One region of the Rhizobium sp. AN6A genome, then DNA from elsewhere that is predicted to be linked to it. Evidence: predicted binding sites of a transcription regulator. Region 1 holds the regulator's gene; the other holds the start of a gene.
The links. Region 1 encodes HrcA, which represses chaperone genes, less so after heat shock. Its sites were predicted from a motif close to GTTAGCACTCNCNNNNNGNGAGTGCTAAC; they were not measured.
Positions count from the first base shown of each region.

Region 2: the regulator HrcA is predicted to act here: its motif matches at 5,552-5,580, upstream of groES (co-chaperone GroES).

Region 1 covers NZ_OCNC01000004.1:1,397,424-1,409,000, reverse strand. The annotation lists gene hpf (ribosome hibernation-promoting factor, HPF/YfiA family) at 1-27, shown strand, start outside; gene ptsN (PTS IIA-like nitrogen regulatory protein PtsN) at 110-571, shown strand; gene grpE (nucleotide exchange factor GrpE) at 701-1,336, opposite strand; gene hrcA (heat-inducible transcriptional repressor HrcA) at 1,450-2,541, opposite strand; gene rph (ribonuclease PH) at 2,678-3,394, shown strand; gene rdgB (RdgB/HAM1 family non-canonical purine NTP pyrophosphatase) at 3,412-4,056, shown strand; gene hemW (radical SAM family heme chaperone HemW) at 4,062-5,261, shown strand; gene dnaA (chromosomal replication initiator protein DnaA) at 5,337-6,800, opposite strand; gene rpsT (30S ribosomal protein S20) at 7,671-7,937, opposite strand; gene CRO62_RS19380 (enoyl-CoA hydratase) at 8,132-8,905, opposite strand; gene mutM (bifunctional DNA-formamidopyrimidine glycosylase/DNA-(apurinic or apyrimidinic site) lyase) at 8,937-9,839, opposite strand; gene ubiE (bifunctional demethylmenaquinone methyltransferase/2-methoxy-6-polyprenyl-1,4-benzoquinol methylase UbiE) at 9,983-10,759, shown strand; gene ubiB (2-polyprenylphenol 6-hydroxylase) at 10,796-11,577, shown strand, end outside.
Region 2 covers NZ_OCNC01000004.1:1,735,336-1,746,912, reverse strand. The annotation lists gene CRO62_RS21050 (hypothetical protein) at 1-18, opposite strand, end outside; gene ileS (isoleucine--tRNA ligase) at 224-3,127, opposite strand; gene CRO62_RS21040 (bifunctional riboflavin kinase/FAD synthetase) at 3,396-4,376, opposite strand; gene CRO62_RS21035 (TIGR01459 family HAD-type hydrolase) at 4,420-5,268, opposite strand; gene groES (co-chaperone GroES) at 5,638-5,934, shown strand; gene groL (chaperonin GroEL) at 6,009-7,643, shown strand; gene CRO62_RS21015 (hypothetical protein) at 8,144-8,578, shown strand; gene CRO62_RS21010 (DoxX family protein) at 8,837-9,283, shown strand; gene hisG (ATP phosphoribosyltransferase) at 9,347-10,039, opposite strand; gene CRO62_RS21000 (ATP phosphoribosyltransferase regulatory subunit) at 10,036-11,163, opposite strand; gene hisS (histidine--tRNA ligase) at 11,365-11,577, opposite strand, start outside.

The DNA.
Region 1 (11,577 bases):
ATCGACGCGGAAACGATCAAGAGCTGAACAGTCTGACAAGACATGGGAGGCAGAGCGCGAAAGCGTATCTGCCTCCTGCATCGTCTCGATGGCATGAAGGAAAAAGAGAATGGCGTTGGCAGATTTGCTGCAACAAGATGCGATTATTCCCGCCCTCAAGGTGAATTCCAAAAAGCAATTGCTTCAGGAGCTGGCCGCAAAGGCAGCCAGAATTACCGGAGTCTCGGAACGGGAAGTTTTCGACGTCATCCTCCAGCGTGAGAAACTCGGCTCCACCGGTGTGGGGCACGGCATTGCCATTCCGCATGGCAAGCTGAGCAGCATCCATCAGATCACCGGCGTCTTCGCACGTCTTGAAACACCTGTTGATTTCGAGGCGCTGGATGACCAGCCGGTAGATCTGGTTTTCCTGCTGCTTGCACCCGAAGGCGCCGGCGCGGATCACCTGAAGGCGCTGTCGAGAATTGCCCGAGCTTTGCGCGACCCCGAGCTGGTGGCCAAGCTGCGCGCCACCGATTCCGACACGGCAATTTACGCCTTCCTCAATCAGGAGCAGGCGACCGCTGCCTGATCAAAGGCTGCCGACGGTCCTTTCCATGGACAAAAAAACGCGCCCTTGAGGCGCGTTTTTTATTGGAGCATTTCAAACAAAAGCGCGTCCCGGTTTTACATCTGGACGCGCTTTAGGTGAGAGAATGCCTCACGCATCCTTCTCATTGACGGAGGCGGTGCCCGGCTCGGGCGTTGCGGCGGTCTCCACCTTCGGGCCACCCTTGGAGACGCCAACCATGGCGGGGCGCAGCACCCGGTCACCGATGGTGAAACCGGCCTGAACCACCTGCAGTACCGTGTTGTTCGGAACCGCCGTGTTCGGAATTTCGAACATCGCCTGGTGGAAATTCGGATCGAATTTCTGGCCTTCCGCATCGATCTTTTTGACGCCATGGCGCTCCAGCGTCGAGAGCATCGAGCGCTCTGTCATCTCGACACCTTCGATCAGGCCGTTGAGACCGGCTTCGCCGTTGGTCTTGAGTTCGTCCGGAATGGCTTCAAGAGCGCGGCGAAGATTGTCGGAAACGGCAAGCATGTCGCGCGCGAAAGCGGCGAGAGAATAGGCCTTCGCATCCTTGACTTCGCGCTCGGTGCGGCGACGAAGATTGTCCATTTCTGCTGCAAGACGCAGGAACTTGTCGCGCAGATCGGCATTTTCGGCCCTGAGCAGTTCGATCGGATCGGGCTCGGCAGCTTCCGCCGTCTCTTCCCCTGTAAATGCGGGTTCGACAAACTCTTCGGCGACGTCCGCGTCAGGTCCGGGCTTTTTCGTATCGTCGGTCATGACGTTCTCCAGATTTGAATATTGTTGGTTGCGCCCGATATCGAGGTTTGAAGGGCAAAAATCAAGGCTTGCGGCGAAAAGCTTGCCGCATTCTCTAACCTTGCGGGCTTGTCCTATCTCTGCTTTCGGGAAAGGCGGGCCATAATTTGTGCGGTGTAGTCCACCATAGGCACGATACGGGCGTAATTGAGCCTCGTGGGACCGATGACGCCGACCGCACCCACAACGCGATTTTCCTCATCCCGATAAGGTGCCACGATCAGTGACGAGCCTGACAGCGAGAAGAGCTTGTTTTCCGAGCCAATGAAAATCCTGACACCTGAGCCACTTTCTGCAAGGTTGAGGATCTCGATGAGATTTTCCTTGCGTTCCAGATCGTCGAACAGCAGGCGCACACGATCGATATCTTCCTCACCGGCCAGACCTTCCAGCAGGTTGGAGCGTCCGCGCACAATGAGGCGGCCGAGCTTACCCTCTTCATTGTCGCCCGCCCATATGGCGAGACCACGTTCGATGAGGTCCTGCGCGAGCGTGCCGAGTTCCGACTGCAATTCGGCACGCTGCGTCTGAAACTGGCCCCGCAGTTCCTGCAGCGTCTGCCCGGAAAGATGGGCATTGATGAAATTCGCCGCCTCGGTCAATTGCGATGACGAAATGCCGGCCGGCAATTCGATGATACGGTTTTCGACCTGATTGTGGTCCCCTACCAGCACGGCAAGCGCCTTGGTGGGCTCCAGCCGGATGAATTCAACATGCTTGAGAATGACGTCGCTCTTGGCCGTCAGCACCAGGCCCGCACCGCGCGACATGCCTGAAAGCATGCGGCTTGCCTCTGTCAGCAACCCTTCCAGCGATTGCTCGTGGCCGGCGACCGGACCGATCTGGCGGTCGATGCTGGCTCTCTCGTCGGCGGGCAGATCGCCCACCTGCATGAATGCGTCCACGAAAAAGCGCAGCCCCGTCTGGGTGGGCAGTCGACCGGCGCTGATGTGCGGCGAATAGATGAGACCCAGTTCCTCGAGATCGCTCATGACGTTGCGAACGGAGGCCGGTGAAAGCGACATCGGCAACAGCCGCGACAGGCTGCGCGACCCCAAGGGTTCGCCGGTGTCGAGATAGCCTTCGACGATGCGCCGGAAAATCTCCCGCGACCGTTCATCCAGCAACGATGCCTGATCTTTTGAAAGCGGTGCGGAAAAGCCCATATCATCCGTTCTTTATCGTAAAAACCTTGTCCTTACCAATATAATGCGTTGCACCGCTGCGGCAAAATGGAAATTGGCTTTGCAAAAGCCCGGGGCGCACCTTAGAAGGCAGGAACCAACATGGAGAGTGGATCATATGCGGCCTTCAGGCAGAAAAACCGATCAGATGCGCAAGGTTTCCTTCGAGCGCAATTTCTCGAAACATGCCGAAGGTTCCTGTCTGGTCAAATTCGGCGATACGCATGTGCTCGTCACCGCAAGCCTTGAGGAAAAGACGCCGCCGTGGCTGCGCAACAGCGGCAAGGGCTGGGTCACTGCCGAATACGGCATGCTGCCGCGTTCCACCCACGAACGCATGAAACGCGAGGCCTCAGCTGGCAAGCAGGGCGGACGCACGCAGGAAATCCAGCGCCTCATCGGCCGCTCGCTGCGTGCAGTGGTCGACCTGCAGGCGCTCGGCGAGCGCCAGATCAGCATCGACTGCGACGTCATTCAGGCCGATGGCGGCACGCGCACGGCTTCCATCACCGGCGCATGGATCGCCCTGCATGATTGCCTGAAGTGGATGGAAACCCGCAACATGATCAAGGTCGAGAAGGTCCTGAAAGACCATATCGCCGCGATCTCCTGCGGCATCTTTGCAAAACAGCCCGTCATCGATCTCGATTATCTCGAGGATTCCTCCGCCGAGACCGATGCGAATTTCGTCATCACCGGCTCCGGCGGCATCGTCGAGGTGCAGGGAACCGCGGAAGGCGCCCCCTTCTCCGAAGAGGAGTTCCTGACGCTGCTCGGTCTTGCAAAGGCCGGATGCAGCGAACTGGTCGCCCTTCAGAAACAGGCAATCGCCTGAGCCGACAGGAAAACGTCATGCGCAAGCTCGATACCAGAACGATCGTCGTCGCCAGCCACAACAAGGGCAAGATCGCCGAAATCGCCGACCTGATCGGGCCTTTCGGCTTTTCAGCCAAATCGGCTGCGGAGCTGAACTTCGTGGAGCCGGACGAGACAGGCACCACCTTTGAGGAAAATGCTGCCATCAAGGCGCTTGCGTCTGCGAAGGCGTCCGGCCTGCCGGCTCTGTCTGACGATTCCGGTCTGGTGATCGATGCGCTGGATGGCGCGCCGGGCGTTTACACCGCCAATTGGGCGGAAACGGCTGACGGTACGCGCGACTTCGCCATGGCCATGCAGAAGGTCGAGGATGCGCTTGCCGAACGCGGTGCAACGAAGCCGGAAGACCGCACGGGCCGCTTCGTCAGCGTGCTGTGCCTTGCTTGGCCGGACGGGCATGTCGAATATTTTCGCGGCGAGGTGGAGGGCACGGTGGCGTGGCCCCCGCGCGGAACGAGCGGTTTCGGCTATGACCCCATCTTCAAACCGGAAGGTTACGACACCACATTCGGTGAAATGACCGCAGACGAAAAACACGGCTGGAAGCACGGCGATGCGTTTGCGCTCTCCCACCGTGCCCGCGCCTTTAAAAAATTCGTAGAAACCTGCCTGGAGGCATGAACCCGATGACCGGGGAGCACCAACTTTCTGCCCCTGGCGCGTCGCTTCTGCCGGATACGGGCGATCCCGGTTTCGGGATCTATCTGCACTGGCCCTTCTGTGCGGCCAAATGCCCCTATTGCGATTTCAACAGCCATGTCCGCCATCGCCCGGTGGATCAGGAACGGTTCACTGCTGCGTTCCTCAGCGAAATGGCAAAGATGCGAGCGCTCAGCGGTCCGCGTGTCGTCACCAGCATTTTCATGGGCGGCGGCACACCTTCGCTGATGGACCCGCAGACCGTCGGCGCGCTTCTTGATGGCGTTTCGCGCTTCTGGCATGTGCCTGATGGTATCGAGATCACCATGGAGGCCAATCCTTCAAGCGTCGAGGCGGAGCGGTTTCGCGGTTACCGGGCAGCCGGCGTCAACCGCGTCTCGCTCGGCGTTCAGGCGCTGAACGACCGGGACCTGAAGTTCCTTGGCCGTCTACATGATGTTGCCGATGCGCTGAAAGCCATCCGGCTGGCGCGGGAGATTTTTCCGCGCATGTCCTTCGATCTCATTTACGCCCGCCCGAACCAGACGGTGGCCGAATGGGACGCTGAGCTGAAGGAAGCCGTCTCCTACGCCGTCGACCATCTGTCGCTCTATCAGCTCACTATCGAGGAAGGCACGCCGTTCTACGGGCTGCACAAGGCTGGCAAGCTGATCGTACCGGATGGCGAGCATTCGGCGGTGCTTTATGAAGCGACACAGGAAATCACCGAGCGTTACGGCATGCCGGCGTACGAGGTTTCCAATCACGCCCGCCCCGGTGCGGAAAGCCGCCATAACCTGACCTATTGGCGTTATGGCGATTATGCAGGTATTGGCCCCGGTGCGCATGGACGCCTGACCAATGGCGCCTCCAAGCTCGCCACCGTCACCGAGCGCCATCCGGAAACCTGGCTCGAGACCGTCGAGCGCGAGGGCCACGGCATGGTCGATCAGGAGCTTCTCGGCGTCGACGAACAGGCAGACGAATTGCTATTGATGGGTCTTCGCCTGCGCGAAGGCATCGATCTTGCTCGCTGGAGCGATCTTTCCGGCCGCGAACTCGACCCGGAGAAAGAGGAATTCCTCCTGCAACACGGCTTCGTGGAACGCATCGGCAATTCCCGCCTGCGCTGCACCCCTTCCGGCATGCTTATTCTGGATGCCGTGGTCGCCGATCTCGCCTGCTGACCGGCAGCACTGGCTGGTCCTGAGCCAATCAACAACCGAGAAACCAATAAAAAAGCGGCCCGAAGGCCGCTTTTTTCATGCGTTGTTTTCGTTGATCAGGCGCTTCAGCAGCTCAACCTCGTGGCCGAGCTTGGTGTCGCCAGAAATCAGATCCTCGATCTTGCGCACCGCGTGAAGAACCGTGGTGTGGTCGCGACCGCCGAAACGGCGACCGATCTCGGGAAATGAGCGCGGTGTCAGCATCTTCGCCAGATACATGGCGATCTGGCGCGGCTTGACGATGACGCGGGTGCGACGATTGGAAACCAGCTCCTGCCGCGACACATTATAATGTCTGGCCACGATGCGCTGAATATCCTCGATACGGACGCGCTTGGCCTCCCCACTGCCGACGAGGTGCGACAGCAGCTCATCGACACGGTCAACCGAGAGGTTCGGCTCGAAAGAGCGCCGGAACATCAGCTGGTTGAAGGCGCCTTCAAGCTCGCGTCCGCTCGCCGTCACGCTTTTGGCCACGTGGGTCAGGATTTCGTCCGAAATCTCGAAAGACGGATCGTCCTGACGCGCAGAACCCATGCGACGGTTGAGCATTTCGTAGCGCATGTCGTAATCGGGACCTTCGATCTCGATGGCCATGCCACCCTGAAGGCGCGAACGGACACGCGGATCAAGCGATTCCAGCTCCCACGGCGCGCGGTCAGCGGCCACGACAACCTGCTTGGCGCTGTCGAGCAGCATGTTCAACAGGTGGCAGAATTCGTGCTGGATCATCTTGCCCTGCAGGAACTGCATGTCGTCGATGACGAGAAGGTCGATATTGCGCAGTGTGTCCTTCAGCGTCAGCGCATCATTGTCGCGGATCGCGGTCGCAAAACGCCACATGAAATATTCGGCCGTCAGATAGACCACACGCGGGTTGCGCGGGCTGTCGATAGCAGCATTGGCAATCGCCTGCAGAAGGTGTGTCTTGCCAAGCCCGACACCCGCATGAATGAACAGCGGATTGAAGCGCACAGCACCGGCACCCGCTTCAGCGATCGTCTTTGCCGCCGCAAGCGCGACGCGGTTGGACGAGCCCTCGACAAAAGTGTCAAAGGTGAAACGTGTATCGAGCGGCGAACCGAACAGCGGCCCGGAGCTACCCTGCCGCAGCGTCGCCTGCGCCGCCGCAGGCTGTGCAGAAGGTGCTGTCGCCGGCTGCGACGGAATGAAGGACTTGTTGCGCGCAACAGCGCCCATGTCCTGAACGGGCTGCACCCGTTCCTCGACCTGCGCGGGGCGGGCCGGGCGGCTGGCGGAGCGGACAAGAATTTCCACCTTCAGCACGTCCGGATCCTCGCTTTGGACGAGACTGGTGATCAGATCCATATAACGGTTGTTGATCCAGGACTTCAGAAAGGTCGTCGGAACGGTAAAACGGACGACGCTTTTCGAAACGGTGTGGAGTTTGAGCCGTGCAAACCAGCTTGCATAGACCTCGGGACCAACCTGTGCCTTCAGCCGCGCGCTAAAACGTTCAAACAGCGCATCGTGCTTCATTGCCGATTTATCCCCTGCCGCTTCTGAGCAAGCTGCATCACGAGCCTGTGGTGCGCGGTCCCCATCGGCCACCGCACCCATCGCCAAATTCAATTGCATATTGCCGCCTTTCAAATTGCCAATCATAGCCTGACGATCAAAAAACGATCGCCAGAGATCCCCCTCGTATTATTTCCCGCCTCCAGCACTCCCCTCGAAAGAGCGTCAAAGACTACTACTTGTTTGCGAGCCGGTTATCCCATTTCCCTCCCCTTCATGGAGAGGCCTGCGACACGCTAAAAACGCTCCTTTCGCTACAACTGTAAGGCGCATTCTTAAGGACAAAAAGCTCCGCCCGTTCCGAGACCGAAACGGCACAAAAAGCTCAATGACCTGAGAAAACGGACCTCGAAAGACCCGCCAGCAAGAAGGTGAATATCGTCGATACGATCATCGAGATAATCTGTGGACTGAGATCCGCACCCCTTGTTGAAATGCATTTAGGCAGGATCGTGGGGAGAGATCAATGGCGTTTTTTCTGCAAAAACTCAGATCGACCATTGACTCGCAATGGTCGTTTTGCATCACCGGCAAGGTCCGAAGCAGAATCGCTTATGAATCAATGAGATTCAATTTTGGCATTTTTCGATAGCCCGTTTTGGCAAAAAAATAAAAATCTTCTTGACTCAAAACTGGCTGCGACTTCCGTAGAGAAAGCTTCCCATTTTTCGGGAGACCTCCGCCAATCCATTGTTTTTATTCAGTTTTTCTTGTCGCTCATCTGACACGCGTTTGTCACGTTACGGCAGGAATGATTAACGGAGGGTTAGAATCACAAAAAGCCCGGTCAAAAGACCAGGCTTTTTGAATAGTTAATTGTGATTAGCCGGATTAGGCGGAAAGAGCCTTAACGCGCTGGGCAAGACGCGACACCTTACGGGATGCCGTGTTGCCGTGCAGAACGCCACGCGTCGCTGCGCGCTGGATCTCAGGCTGAGCTGCCTTCAGAGCTTCGGTGGCTACTGCCAGATCGCCCGAAGCAATTGCTTCCTCGACCTTGCGGATGAAGCCGCGAACGCGCGAACGGCGAGCCTTGTTGACTGCGGTACGGCGAGCGATCTTGCGGGTCGCCTTTTTCGCCGAAGTTGTATTGGCCATGTATGCCTCTCTTCGAATTCAAACCAAATTCCGCAACCAGAGGATCGGGTCGTTCGAAGACCTCACTTAACCCAAGAATGCGGGAGTAATTTCGGACAAGCCGGATGGCTTTCCTTAACCGTGGGCGGGCATATACCGCTAAAGCGTACGCCCGTCAACGCGCAAATGGCGGAAAACGCCGATATTCCGAATCCTTAGCGATTCCGGAAAGCGGGTTTGCGCTTTTCAACGAAGGCCGCCATGCCCTCCTTCTGATCCGCTGTTGCAAAGAGCGACTGAAAGGATCGCCTTTCATATCTCAGCCCTTCCGAAAGAGGAACCTCGAAGGAGCGATTGACGCTTTCCTTGGCCATGAGAACGGAAGCGCGCGACAGCGAGGCGATGCGCGTGGCGGCATCCACCGCCTCGTCCATGAGATTTGCCGCGGGGACAATCCGCGAAACGAGGCCGGCGCGCTCTGCCTCGGCCGCATCCATCATCCGGCCGGTCAGAACCAGATCCATCGCCTTCGCCTTGCCCACCGCCCGCGTCAGCCGCTGCGAGCCGCCCATGCCGGGAATGACGCCAAGCGTGATTTCCGGCTGGCCGAATTTCGCCGTGTCCGAAGCGATGATGAAATCGCACATCATTGCCAGCTCACACCCGCCGCCCAGCGCAAAGCCGGAGACTGCGGCAATGACCGGCTTGCGGGTCGATGCGACCTCGTCCCAGCCGCCGAGAAAGTCGCCGACATAGGCATCGACAAAATCCAGCCCCTGCATTTCCTTGATGTCCGCGCCAGCGGCAAATGCCTTTTCCGACCCCGTTATAATGATCGCACCGATGGAATCGTCGGCAGAGAACGAGGAGAGAATGTGCCGCAGCTCCTTCAGAAGCACCGAATTGAGGGCGTTGAGCGCCTTGGGACGGTTGAGCGTGATGACGCCCACCTCGTCGCGTTTCTCGACCAGTATCGTTTCATAATCCACGGCAGTCTCCCTCGCCATTATTCCGCCTCAGCTACTTCTGGCAGGCCGCGCAATAAAAGGTCGAACGACCGGCCTGCACTATCCTTTCAACCGTACCCCCGCAGCCGGGTGTACGGCAAGGCTGGCCTTCCTGATCGTAGACTGAAAAGGAATGCTGGAAATAACCGAGCGTTCCGTCCGTCTGTATATGGTCGCGCAGGGAAGAGCCGCCGGCGGCGATTGCGTCCGCGATCACGTCCCGGATCTTCTCCGTGAGATTGATGAGCTCCGGCTTTGGCTCTCCGGTTTTGGTCACCAGCGTTCCCGCCGCCCGCAAAGGCGAGAGATGGGCGCGCCACAGCGCCTCACAGACATAGATATTGCCGAGGCCCGCAATGACCTTCTGGTCCAGCAGCGTGCTTTTCAAAGGCTGGCTTTTACCCTGGAACCGGCTCGCGAGATAATCAGCACTCAGCGCGTTGCCGGTCGGTTCCGGTCCCAACTCCGCAAAAGCGGGGTAAAGATCGAGCTTGTTGCGCTCCACCAGATGCATGAAGCCGAAGCGGCGCGGATCATTATAGATGACGCAGATGCGCTCTTCGCCTTTATCCAAATGAAAGACGACATGATCGTGCTTGCCGTCCTTCGAGCGGGCATAATGAAACGTGCCGGGCGCGTTCTTATTCCCTGCCTCATCTGCCGCCGCCTCGATACGGAACGAGCCGGACATTCCAAGATGGGCAACGATCGTCAGCCCGTCTTCCAGCTCTATCAAGAGATACTTCGCCCTGCGCCCGAGCGATATGATCGTCTTTCCCTCGATCAGGCCCGCGAAGTCCTCCGGGAACGGAAAGCGCAGCTCGGGACGGCCAAGGTGGAGCTTGCGGATGCTTGCCCCTTCCATGGTGGGCGCGAGGCCGCGTCTGACGGTTTCGACTTCTGGCAATTCTGGCATCTGGCTTATCCGGCAGTTTATCGTTAGGACCATGTGGTCTATACAATGCACGCGAAATGTCGCGCCCAGGCGATGCGGCAACAGATAGCGTCGCCACGGCGTTTCCGCTATGGTCCGCCACGCAATTAATATGGAGACAGACGATGACCGACGCCCGTACCACTGCCCAAGGCGGCATGGAAACGTCCTATGGCTTCCACAAAGTGGACGAAGGCAAAAAGCAGGGGCTGGTCAACGATGTCTTCCACAAGGTGGCCAAGCGCTACGACATTATGAACGACGTGATGTCGGCCGGCCTGCACCGGCTGTGGAAGGACGCCATGGTGTCCTCGCTTTCACCGCGCAAGGATGCCTCCTATACGGTGCTTGACGTAGCTGGTGGCACCGGCGATATCGCCTTCCGCATCGTGGAAGCCTCCAACCGTCTGGCGCATGCCACCGTTCTCGATATCAACGGCTCGATGCTTGCCGTTGGCGAGGAGCGCGCGGCAAAAAGAAAGCTCTCCGACAATCTGACCTTCGTTGAAGCCAATGCCGAGGAGCTGCCCTTCGAGGCGAACAGCTTCGACGCCTATACGGTCGCCTTCGGCATTCGCAACGTACCGCGCATAGACGTCGCGCTGAAAGAAGCCTACCGCGTGCTGAAACGTGGCGGGCGGCTGCTGGTGCTGGAATTTTCCGAAGTGGAAATGCCGCTGCTCGACCGCGTCTATGATGCATGGTCGTTCAACGCCATTCCGCAATTCGGCAAGATGATCACCGGCGATGCCGAGCCCTATCAATATCTGGTCGAGTCGATCCGCAAATTCCCCAATCAGGAGGATTTCGCGACGATGATCCGCACCGCCGGCTTTTCGCGCGTGACCTATACCAATTACACCGGCGGTATCGCCGCCCTGCATTCCGGCTGGAAGCTTTAAGACCATGTCCGGCAAAAGCAGGAGACAAGCATAAGCATGAGCACTTTGGGCGCATATTTCCGCCTCGCAAGGGTTGGCTGGGTTCTCGTGCGCGAAGGCGTCGTGTTGGCCTTGCCATCCGATGACCTTCCTGCCTCCGCGCAAGTGATGAAGGCACTGCTGAAGCCATTCGCCCGCAGCAAGGCCAAGCGGGCGCAGCGTAGCGACCGGCTGGCGGTAGCTGTCGAGCGGCTTGGCCCGTCCTATGTGAAGATGGGACAGTTTCTGGCCACAAGGCCGGATGTGGTCGGCGCCGACTTCGCCGACGATCTTGCGAGCCTGCAGGACCGCATGGCATTTTTCCCCGCAGCCGCGGCCAAGGCTAACATCGAAGGTTCGCTCGGGCGGTCTGTTTCGGAACTCTACAGGGAATTTGGCGATCCGATCGCCGCCGCTTCCATCGCCCAGGTTCACCCGGCGATAGTGGATACGCCGAAAGGGCCGCGCAAGGTCGCCGTCAAGGTCATTCGCCCCGGCGTTCGCCAGCGCTTCCAGAACGATCTGGAGGCGATGTATCTGATCGCCGACCTGCAACAGCGTTTCGTCCGCTCTGCCCGCCGCCTGCGGCCGGTGGAAGTCACTCGCACGCTGGAACAGACAACCAAGATCGAGATGGATCTGCGGCTTGAGGCCGCCGCCCTTTCCGAACTTGCCGAAAATACCAAAGAAGACCCCGGATTCCGCGTTCCGGAGGTAGATTGGGAACGCACCGGCCGCGATGTCGTCACCATGGAATGGATCGACGGCGTCAAGATGTCGGATATTGAGGGGCTGAAGGC
Region 2 (11,577 bases), 340 kb from region 1:
AGCCTTCATCGTCTTCATAAAAACCCTTCCAGCCGTCCGTCCCATTGCGCCAGACATCGTCTTTCGGCAGGCGGTAGCCCGCATTGCCGTGCAAATCCGGCCATTTTCAGGCAGGTGTACCGGATGAAGAGCTAAAGCGCAATTCATCCGGCCATTTTCCTCGCGCATCGGCCCGAAACTCGAAATCGATTTTTCGACAGGAACGATGCGCAGCAGCTCTAAATCATCCCAGCGCGGCAAGCTCGCGCAGTGCCGCCGCATCACGGGCCGAAACCTCCGGATAGTCCGGATCGGAACCGACATCGGTGGTGATACGCCAGGAGCGTGCGCATTTTGCGCCTTCCGCCAGCTTCTGCTCGACCACGACCTTTGCGACCTCCGGCAAGCGGAAGCCATCGGCAGGGCCTTCATCGCCGACCACCGAAATGGCCGAGGTGATGCAGATTTCGGCAAAATCCTGCCCGGAGAGAGCCGCCAGAAGATCGGCGTCGGCAATGTGCACGACGGGCGCTGCCTCAAGCGAGGAGCCGATACGCTTTTCACGGCGTTCCACTTCGAGCGCACCGGTGACGACCGTGCGGACCTTGCGGATTTTCTCCCACTTCGCTTCCAGCGCGTCGTTGTTCCACTCCGCCGGAATTTCCGGGAACTGGGCGAGATGCACCGATTCCGCATCCGGATAGCGCGAAAGCCATGCTTCTTCAGTGGTGAAGGGCAGCATGGGCGCGAGCCATGTGACGAGGCAATCGAACAGCTTGGCGATGACCGACAGCGATGCACGGCGCTTCAGCGACGACGGCGCGTCGCAATAAAGCGTGTCCTTGCGGATGTCGAAGTAGAAAGCCGACAGCTCAACATTTGCGAAATCGATCAGGGCGCGGGCGATCTTCTTGAAGTCGAAGGCGTCGTAGCCATCGCGCACGACCTTATCCAGCTCGGACAGGCGGTGCAGCACCAGCTTTTCCAGTTCCGGCAGATCGGCATAGGCGATCTCCTCGCCCTTGTCGTGGGCAAGCGTGCCGAGCATCCAGCGCACGGTGTTGCGCAGCTTGCGATAAGCGTCGATGTTGGTCTGGATGATGGCCTTGCCCAGACGCTGGTCTTCCCAATAATCCGTCGTCATGACCCAAAGTCGCAGGATATCCGCGCCGGACTCTTTCATCACGTCCTGTGGTGCAACAACGTTGCCGAGAGACTTGGACTGCTTGCGGCCCTGCTCGTCCATGGTGAAGCCATGGGTGACGACGGCGTTATAGGGCGCGCGGCCACGCGTCGCGCAGCTTTCCAGCAGCGACGAATGGAACCAGCCGCGATGCTGGTCCGAGCCTTCGAGATAGACATCCGCCGGCCACTTCATGTCCGGGCGGTCTTCCAGCGTGAAGGTATGGGTGCAGCCGCTATCGAACCACACGTCGAGGATATCCATGACCTGCTGCCATTTGGCGTGGTCATGGTCATTGCCGAGGAAACGTTCCTTGGCGCCTTCGGCAAACCAGGCATCCGCACCTTCAGCCTCGAAGGCTTCGAGGATGCGGGCGTTGACAGCCTCGTCGACCAGAACCTCGCCCTGCTCGTCGGCGAAGACCGCGATCGGCACGCCCCAGCTGCGCTGGCGCGACAGAACCCAGTCGGGCCGACCTTCGATCATGGCGCGCAGGCGATTCTGGCCGGATGCCGGAACGAAACGGGTCTGGTCGATGGCATCAAGCGAACGCGAGCGCAGCGTGGTGCCGTCGCCGAGTTCCTTGTCCATGTAGACAAACCACTGCGGCGTGTTGCGGAAGATCACCGGCTTCTTGGAGCGCCAGCTATGCGGATAGCTGTGCTTCAGACGGCCGCGCGCGAACAGGTTGTTGGCCGCGATCAGCGCCTTGATGACGCGCTCGTTGGCATCGCCCTTCTTGCCGTTATCATCCATGACGCGGGCCGCACCGCCTTCGGCAGACGGGCCGAAACCGGGGGCGTCCTCGGTGTAGAAACCGTCATCGCCAACGGGGAACGGGATGGCCGGCGAAACGCCGCGCGCTTCCAGCTCACGCTGATGCGCGGTCCAGACGTCAAAGTCCTCGCGGCCATGGCTCGGCGCGGTGTGCACGAAGCCCGTGCCTGCATCGTCGGTGACGTGGTCGCCATCGAGAAGCGGAACCGGGAAATCGTAGCCAAGCGACGCCAAAGGATGGGCGCAGGTGATGGCGGCCAGTTCTTCAGCTTTCACATCGCGCACGAACTTGAAGGTCACCTTCGCCTTGGCAGCAGCCTCATCGGCAAGCTTCCTGGCGAAGATCAGCTTTTCACCCGGCTGCGGACCGAAATCGTTCTGCGCGCTTTCGACTTCAAACAGGCCATATTCGACCCGCGAGGAGAAGGCGATGGCGCGGTTGCCGGGGATGGTCCACGGCGTGGTCGTCCAGATGACGACAGAGACGCCGGAAAGAGCGGGCGCAGCATCCTTCACCGGGAACTTCACCCAGATCATGTCGCTCTCAACGTCGTGATACTCGACCTCGGCTTCCGCCAGCGCCGTGCGCTCGACAACCGACCACATGATCGGCTTGGAACCGCGATAGAGCTGGCCGCTTCTTGCGATCTTCAGGAGTTCACCGGCGATGCGGGCTTCGGCGTGGAAGTTCATCGTCGTGTAGGGATTGTCGAAGTCACCCTCGATGCCAAGACGCTTGAACTCTTCCGACTGAACCTTGATCCAGCCAGCCGCAAAGTCACGGCATTCCCTGCGGAACTCGTTGACCGGAACCTCGTCCTTGTTCTTGCCCTTGGCGCGGTAGGCTTCCTCGATCTTCCATTCGATCGGCAGGCCGTGGCAATCCCAGCCGGGCACGTAATTGGCGTCGAAACCGCGCATCTGGAACGAGCGGGTGATGACGTCTTTCAGGATCTTGTTCAGCGCATGGCCGATGTGGATGTTGCCGTTGGCATAGGGCGGGCCATCATGCAGCACGAATTTCTCGCGACCGGCGGCGGAGGCGCGGAGCTTTTTATACAGGCCCATTTCCTGCCAGCGCTTCACCGTTTCCGGTTCTTTCTGCGGCAGGCCGGCACGCATCGGGAAATCCGTCTGCGGCAAATAGAGGGTCGAGGAATAGTCGAATTTTTCTGCGGTGTCGCTCATAATTGTACCGTTGTTGCGCGCCGTGTCGGTCGCGCCGTCTCAATTTCAAAGAGGGCAAATACGGAAAGCGCCATGTCAAATGCCATGACGAGCGCCAAAATCCCGGACCTTCCGGCTCTTCAGAGCGGGCGGAAGGCCGGGCCAATAATTCGGCCTATCTGAACTTTAAACAGCAACCGGTATTGGGACATGGCCGGTTGTTTATGCGGTTTTCCGGCAAAAAGGAAGTGAAAAGCGACGACAATCCGGGACAGGATTATCTGCCCGCTCAAAATGCTATCTTCGCATCCAATTCACTGAGCGGCCGTACGCCTGACAGCATCGCCCGCGCCTCTTCCTCGTCCCGCCTGATCTGCGCGACCAGAGGGTCCAAGCCGTCAAATTTCAGCTCGTCACGCAGGTGCCCGAAGAAGGATACCGAACAGACCTCACCATAGAGATCACCGGAAAAATCGAAGACGTAGGTTTCCAGAAGTGCCGCACCGTTATCGGTGACCGTCGGGCGGTAACCGAAGCTTGCAACGCCATCGTAAATCGCCCCATCGGGGCGGCGGAACCGCACGGCATAGATGCCGGCTTTCAGCTCCGTTTCGGGTGAAAGCGCCATGTTGGCCGTTGGGTAACCCAGCGTTCGCCCCAGCTTCTGGCCGCCGATGACTTCACTTTCCACCGTGAAACGATACCCGAGTTGTCCGGCTGCACCTGCCACATCCCCTTCGCACAGAAGCGAGCGGATACGGCTCGAGGAGACGACATCCGCGCCCTCGTCGCGAAAGGCATCCACGAGCGTCACGTCGAAGCCGTTGCGCTTGCCGGCCGCCATCAGAAATGCCGGGCCACCTTCGCGGCCCTTGCCGAAATGGAAATCAAAGCCGGTGACGACGGCGCTGGCGCCCAGCCAGTCGACCAGAATGGAATTGACGAACTCTTCCGCCGAGCGCTGCGAAAACTCGCGGTCGAAGGGGTATTCGATGACGGAGCGGAAGCCGATGGCCTCGAGAATACGTGCCTTCAACGGCGCAGGCGTCAGGCGGAAGACCGGCGTTTCAGGGCGGAAGACGGAACGGGGATGCGGTTCGAAGGTCAGCACCAGTGCCGGTACGCCGCGCGCCTCGGCCAGTTCCAGCGCACGGTCCAGAACGGCGCGGTGGCCGCGATGCACACCATCGAAATTGCCGATCGCGATGACGCCGCCGCGCAAGCCTTCAGGCAGCGGCTCCTTTTTTTCATTGCGATGAAAGACGGTCATTGCAGTCGATCCATTTTTTACGCCGGCTTACGCCAGACGTTTCCTAGGCAAGGCGGGGCATCCACCAGCCGGGAGCCGCGCCCTGCCCCTTCAGATAGGCGTTCAGAAGCGCCTCGTCCGTCTGGCCATTCAGCGTATATTCGGCGGCGTGAATGCCGCCGCTGATATAAAGAAGGTTTAGGCCGCTCGCAATTGCGCCCTTCACATCCGTCGGCATGCCATCGCCAATGGCGAGCACGCGATCCCTAGGGAAATCGCCGCGCACTTCTTTCGCCGCCGCAAGGCAGGCTTCATAGATCGGCGCGTGCGGTTTGCCGGCAATACGGACTTCGCCGCCAAGCTGTTCGTAATATGCGGCCATGGCGCCGGCGCAGGGAATGATGCGCTCGCCGCGCTCCACCACCAGATCGGGGTTGGCGCAGATCATCGGCGCCTTGCGGGCGATGAAGCCTTTCAGCATTTCCGTATAGTCTTCCGGCGTTTCCGTCTCGTCATCGAAGAAACCGGTGCAGACGACGGATTCCGCTTCCGCCTCGCCGACCCGTTCGACATCGAGACCTTCCAGCAGCGGCATGTCCCGCTCTGGGCCGAGCAGGAAGACTTTTCTCGGGCCTTCCGCGATCAGGCCGCGGGTGACGTCGCCCGATGTGATGATGCGGTCATAGGCCTCATCCGGCACGCCGAGAACGCGAAGCTGGGCGATGACACCGGGGGCCGGACGCGGCGAATTGGTGATGAGCACCACGGTCTTGCCGGCCTTGCGCGCGTCGTGCAGCGCAACCGCCGCATCCGGGAAAGCGCTGACGCCATTGTGCAGCACGCCCCAGACATCCGAAAGAACAACGTCGAACCCATCAGTGATTTCGCCGAGGGTGAGAATGCGATGGGCCATGATATGCTTTCCGGGTGCGAAAAAAGGGTGTGCGTCACATGGCAAAGCAGGACGCCGATGGCAAGGGAAAAAGCGGTGCCAGGCCTGCCTCCGGCCCACCGGCCACCATCCGAACATAAAACCCTTCTACGCCGAAAACGAAGGTTGCCTGAAAAAGAGCGATTTGTCCGCGCCCGCCAGAGCGTGGAAATTTTCTGTCATGGAACGCTGGTAACCATAGGCCGTGAAATTTTTCCGGCAGTGCGTTCTTGACTCCGGGGGGACGCCTCCTTATCTCGGCTTTGCTGGCACTCCAACAAGAGGAGTGCTAACACCCATCACGTGAACCTTCAAAAGGTTCCTGAAGTCATTTGATCGAGGGATTAGGCAATGACAAGCACCAATTTCCGCCCGCTTCATGATCGCGTCGTCGTTCGTCGCGTTGAGTCCGAAGCAAAGACCAAGGGCGGCATCATCATTCCCGATACCGCCAAGGAAAAGCCGCAGGAAGGCGAAATCGTCGCCGTTGGTTCCGGCGCTCGCGATGAGGCCGGCAAGGTCGTCGCTCTCGACGTCAAGGTTGGCGATCGCGTCCTGTTCGGCAAGTGGTCGGGCACCGAAGTCAAGCTCGACGGCGAAGACCTTCTGATCATGAAGGAAGCCGACATCATGGGTATCATCGGCTGATTTCGCCGAACCCATCGTTTCCTTAAATTTCAAGCCGGACCCCGTCCGGCCATTCGAAACCAGGAGTTTTGAAAATGGCAGCCAAAGAAGTCAAATTCGGCCGCACAGCGCGCGAAAAGATGCTCAAGGGCGTCGACATTCTCGCTGATGCAGTGAAGGTCACCCTCGGCCCGAAGGGTCGTAACGTCGTTATCGACAAGTCCTTCGGCGCACCGCGCATCACCAAGGACGGTGTTTCGGTCGCCAAGGAAATCGAACTCGAAGACAAGTTCGAGAACATGGGCGCACAGCTCGTTCGCGAAGTTGCCTCCAAGACCAACGACATCGCCGGTGACGGCACCACCACCGCAACGGTTCTGGCCCAGGCCATCGTTCGCGAAGGTGCAAAGGCAGTTGCTGCCGGCATGAACCCGATGGACCTCAAGCGCGGTATCGATCTGGCCGTTGCTGAAGTCGTCAAGGACCTTCAGGCCAAGGCCAAGAAGATCAACACTTCGGAAGAAGTTGCACAGGTCGGCACGATCTCTGCAAACGGCGAGCGTCAGATCGGTCTCGACATTGCTGAAGCAATGCAGCGCGTTGGCAACGAAGGCGTCATCACCGTTGAAGAAGCCAAGACCGCTGAAACCGAACTCGAAGTCGTCGAAGGCATGCAGTTCGACCGCGGCTACCTGTCGCCTTACTTCGTGACCAACCCGGAAAAGATGGTTGCGGACCTCGAAGACGCATACATCCTGCTGCACGAAAAGAAGCTTTCGAACCTCCAGGCCATGCTGCCGGTTCTCGAAGCTGTCGTTCAGACCGGCAAGCCGCTCGTCATCATCGCTGAAGACGTAGAAGGCGAAGCCCTTGCAACGCTCGTCGTCAACAAGCTGCGTGGCGGCCTCAAGATCGCTGCCGTCAAGGCTCCTGGCTTCGGCGACCGCCGCAAGGCCATGCTGGAAGACATCGCCATCCTGACCGGTGGTACCGTCATTTCCGAAGATCTCGGCATCAAGCTCGAAAGCGTTACCCTCGACATGCTCGGCAAGTCGAAGAAGGTTTCGATCTCCAAGGAAAACACCACGATCGTTGATGGTGCTGGCCAGAAGTCCGACATCGAAGGCCGTGTTGCCCAGATCAAGGCGCAGATCGAAGAAACCACTTCCGACTACGACCGCGAAAAGCTGCAGGAACGTCTTGCCAAGCTCGCTGGCGGCGTTGCCGTGATCCGCGTTGGCGGTTCGACGGAAGTTGAAGTGAAGGAAAAGAAGGACCGCATCGACGACGCTCTCAACGCGACGCGCGCTGCTGTTCAGGAAGGCATCGTACCGGGCGGCGGCGTTGCCCTGCTGCGTTCTTCCACGAAGATCACCGTCAAGGGTGAGAACGACGACCAGGAAGCCGGCATCAACATCGTCCGCAAGGCTCTGCAGTCTCTGGTTCGCCAGATTGCAGAAAACGCAGGTGACGAAGCTTCCATCGTTGTTGGCAAGATCCTCGACCGGAACGAAGACAACTACGGCTACAACGCCCAGACCGGCGAATATGGCGACCTGATCCAGCTCGGCATCGTCGACCCGGTCAAGGTTGTTCGCACGGCTCTGCAGAACGCAGCTTCGGTTGCTTCGCTGCTGATCACCACCGAAGCCATGATCGCCGAACTTCCTAAGAAGGAATCGGCAATGCCCCAGATGCCTGGCGGCGGCATGGGCGGCATGGACTTCTAATCAGTCCTGTCACTGGAATACGAAAGGGCGGTCTTCGGATCGCCCTTTTTTCGTTGCCGCCCATGCCCCTTGTGAGAGCTGGCACGATATCTTCACTTGCCGGGATCGGGCTTAAAAAATATTGTCTCTTTTTGAAACAGCGATAACTTTAGTCGGCTTGTTTTTGGCAGCGCGTGCAATAATCGGGTGCCGATAGAGGCGAATCACAATTGCCGATGGGGCGGATTTTCGCCCTCTCCAGTTTATAAGCACGACATTTAGTTGTCTTTTTTCATATATTTCGCGATTACGATGAAGGAATACATATTATTTTTGATTTTCTCTCTGGCAGGTTGTTGTGGGTAGAAGAAAATAAACTATAAGTCAGCGCCCGTGAGGGTGCCGCGGCGGGATGCAAGCATTGAAGGGGTTCGATGCTTGGCAAGCACGCTCGAATGCGGATGGCGATGAAAAATCAACTTGGCAGCGACGCTTGAGATTGCGGCGCTGGTACGATGTTCATGCGGGGGCGCGATTTGTTCGAAATATCAAGACGCAACGATGCTCTGCCTGCGGCCGCGACAACCATGCCGGATACTCAGACCCTGTCGCATTTCTTTATTTCGGAGGAATGGAGCGGCGATCTTTCGAGCGGCGTCATCAAGCTTGGCGAACATGCATCTTTCATGCATGGGCTGCCGCAGGGTGAGTGCGGCCTGCTCAGCCTGATCCGCTGTTATGATCGGGGTCACCACGACCGCGTGCTCGAAATTTTCGAACAGGCTTCCGCCGCACCCTCACGTTTCTGCTTTTCCACCGGCCTGTTCACCCTGCCGGCAATGCGGCAGCCGCTTATTTGCATGGGCGAATCCTCGGGTTTCGAGATCGGCCAGCAAGGGCGCATTTCGGGGCTCTTCCTGTTTCCGCGTTTCGAGGATATGCGCTTCGCCGCCTAGAGCGTTTCCAGTAAAACTGCGCAGCGGCTTTTATGTCAGGAAAATTTTTTAAAACTAATAGATAGATCGAGTCGAATGTCCCATTCAAACGGGATGCGCTCTCAATGTCATTGAACGAGTGTTGGTCGTTCACAAAATGAAGACAATTTGTCTTCTATTGTTCATCTTTATAGATGCATGATTTTCGGTCATTGATATCTCCAGACATCACCTAGCAGTTTAACCGGCGACACGCCGATCACTTACCGGAGATACTCCATGTCCAGCAGCCAGAACGCTCTCGTTCTCATCGCCCGCATTCTGCTTTCCTTCATCTTCATCTATTCCGGCTTCGGCAAACTCACCGATCCGGCTGGCACTGCCGGCATGATCTCGGGCGCCGGCATGCCTGCCGCAACCGCGCTTGCCTATCTTGCCGGCCTGTTCGAACTCGTTGCCGGTCTTGCCATTCTCGCCGGTTTCCAGACGAAGATCGCCGCATGGGCGCTTGCAGCATTCTGCGTGTTCACCGGCCTCGTATTCCACAGCGGCACCGTTGCCGTTCCCGGCTGGCCTGAGCCTGCTCTCGGCTGGATCAACACGCTGAACGGCATCATGCTGATGAAGAACATTACCCTTGCCGGCGCCTATATCCTGCTCGCAACCTTCGGTGCAGGAGCCTACTCCGTCGACGCAAAGCGCGGCTTCGTTACTGCGCGCGCCTGAACCAACAGGCTGAGCAAGAAAAAAGCCGCCGGAGCGATCCGGCGGCTTTTTTCTTTTATGCTTTCAGACAGCCGCTTTTATGCGCACCGCGATCTCCTGAACCGCCGGATCACCTTCGTGCTCCGGCTTGCGGGCGCGCACGAAACAGGCTTCCGAGCGGACGATGATACCATCGGAGAGGATTTTCAGGTGGTTAGCTTTCAGCGTCGAGCCGGTGGAGGTGATATCGACGATGATATCCGCCTGCCCTGCCGCCGGCGCACCTTCGGTGGCGCCAAGGCTTTCGACAATGCGGTAAAGCTGAATGCCGTGCTGGCGCGAAAAGAACTGCTGCGTCAGCCGCCAGTATTTGGTTGCGATTGCCAAACGGCGACCATGACGGGCACGGAATTCCGAGGCCACATCGCCGAGATCGGCCATGCTGTCCACATCCAGCCAGATTTCCGGCACGGCGACAACGACATCGGCATGGCCGAAACCGAGGCGGGCGCAGAATTCCACCTGCGCATCAGCGTTGGTCAGCCCCTCTCGCACCAGGTCTTCACCCGTCACGCCGAAATCCACGCTGCCAGCACCAATTTCGCGGGCGATCTCGGAGGCTGAGAGATAGGCAATCTCGATATCGTCGCGCCCTTCGATGCGGCCGCGATAGGACCGGTCGTTACCGACAGCTGCGACCTTCAGCCCGGCGCGTTCCAGAACGGCGGAGGCGTCTTCCTTCATCCGGCCCTTGGAGGGCAAGGCAATGGTGATCATGGCTTATCGCTCCCGCGCACCGTTTCGATGCGATCCAGCCAGAGGGAAAAGCCCACGGCCGGTATTTTTTCCTGCGCGCCAAGCAGCGTCAGCAGCCGGTCAAAACGGCCACCACCGGCCAGAACGCTATCGCTACCTTCTTCCATCACCTCGAAAACGAGGCCAGTATAATAATCGAGCGGACGGCCGAAGGCCGCGCCGTAGCTGACTGTTTCGAGATCGACCCCGGCATTCGCAAGGGCCGCGACACGCTTATCGAAAGCGGAAAGCGCACCGTCCAGTTTCAGCTTCGCCTTTGCGGCAAAATCGGCCAGAACTTGCGAGGCCTGCGGCAAGGGCGCCTGCAGGGCCAGAAACTGCTTGAGCAGTTCGAAACTCTCATCCGGCAGACGCGTGGCGGCAAGCGCCAGCTTTTCCCGCAGACGGCGGGCGATTTCCTGCGGCGAGCGGCTGGCATTGGTGGAATAGCCGGTTTCCTGCATTACCGTGTCGAGATAATCGACCAGCACCGCCTCTTCGCCCGTTGCCAGAAGTCCGGCGACCCGCGCGTCAAGGCCGGTCATGGGCTTGGGGTGCACGAGGCTTTCCAGCAGCGCGTCCAGCTGCGCCATGTCGCCGAAAGCCTGCACCAGCCGTTTCTGCCAACCGAGCGGCAGGCCAAGCGCTGCCACAACGGCTTCGAACACCTGCTGGTCGCCCAGCGTGACGGCGAGCGAACGGCCAGGCAGCAGGCGTTTCAGGATGGCGGTTGCATCAATCACGGCGCGGGCATCGGCGGCGGCGATATCGGTATCGCCGAGATCCTCGATGCCGGCCTGATAAAACTCGTTCGCACCCTCCCGGCGCTGGCGGAAGACCTCGCCCAGATAGGAGTAACGCTTCGGCGTACCGGTCGCCGTCTCGATATGGCGCAGGCAAACGGGAATAGTGAATTCCGGGCGCAGACAAAGGCTTTCGCCTGTCTCGCTCTCCGTCATGAAAATACGCCGGCGCAAATCCTCGCCCGCCATATCCAGAAACGGTTCGGCGGGCTGGATGACAGGCGTGTTCACACGACTTGTGCGGCGCGCGGCGAATTCTTCCAGTAGCTCTCCGGAAAATTCCGGCATGTCGATCAGGGGCATGGAATATTTCCTGTACAAGCCGCGAGATACCCCCCTCTGCCCTGCCGGGCATCTCCCCCACAAGGGGGGAGATTAGCAAGAGGCGCTACTGCCAATTCATTTGCAAAAATTGAGATGGCCGGGACATAGCCGCATATCGATCTCCCCCCTTGTGGGGGAGATGCCCGGCAGGGCAGAGGGGGGTAAACCGCGCGCTGCACGTTACTTGCCCTGCGCCCGCCGCACATCTTCGGCCTGATGTTCCAGAATCTCGCGGACCTTCGCCACCAGTTCCGTCTCCGGCGCGGTGATCTGTGCCACGCGCGCTTCGCGCCAGCTGGCATTGTCCTCGATTTCACCCGACAGGCGCTTGCCTTCGATCAAATCCTTGATCTGCACCACGCCTTCGGCACGCTCGTCACCGCCCTGGATGAT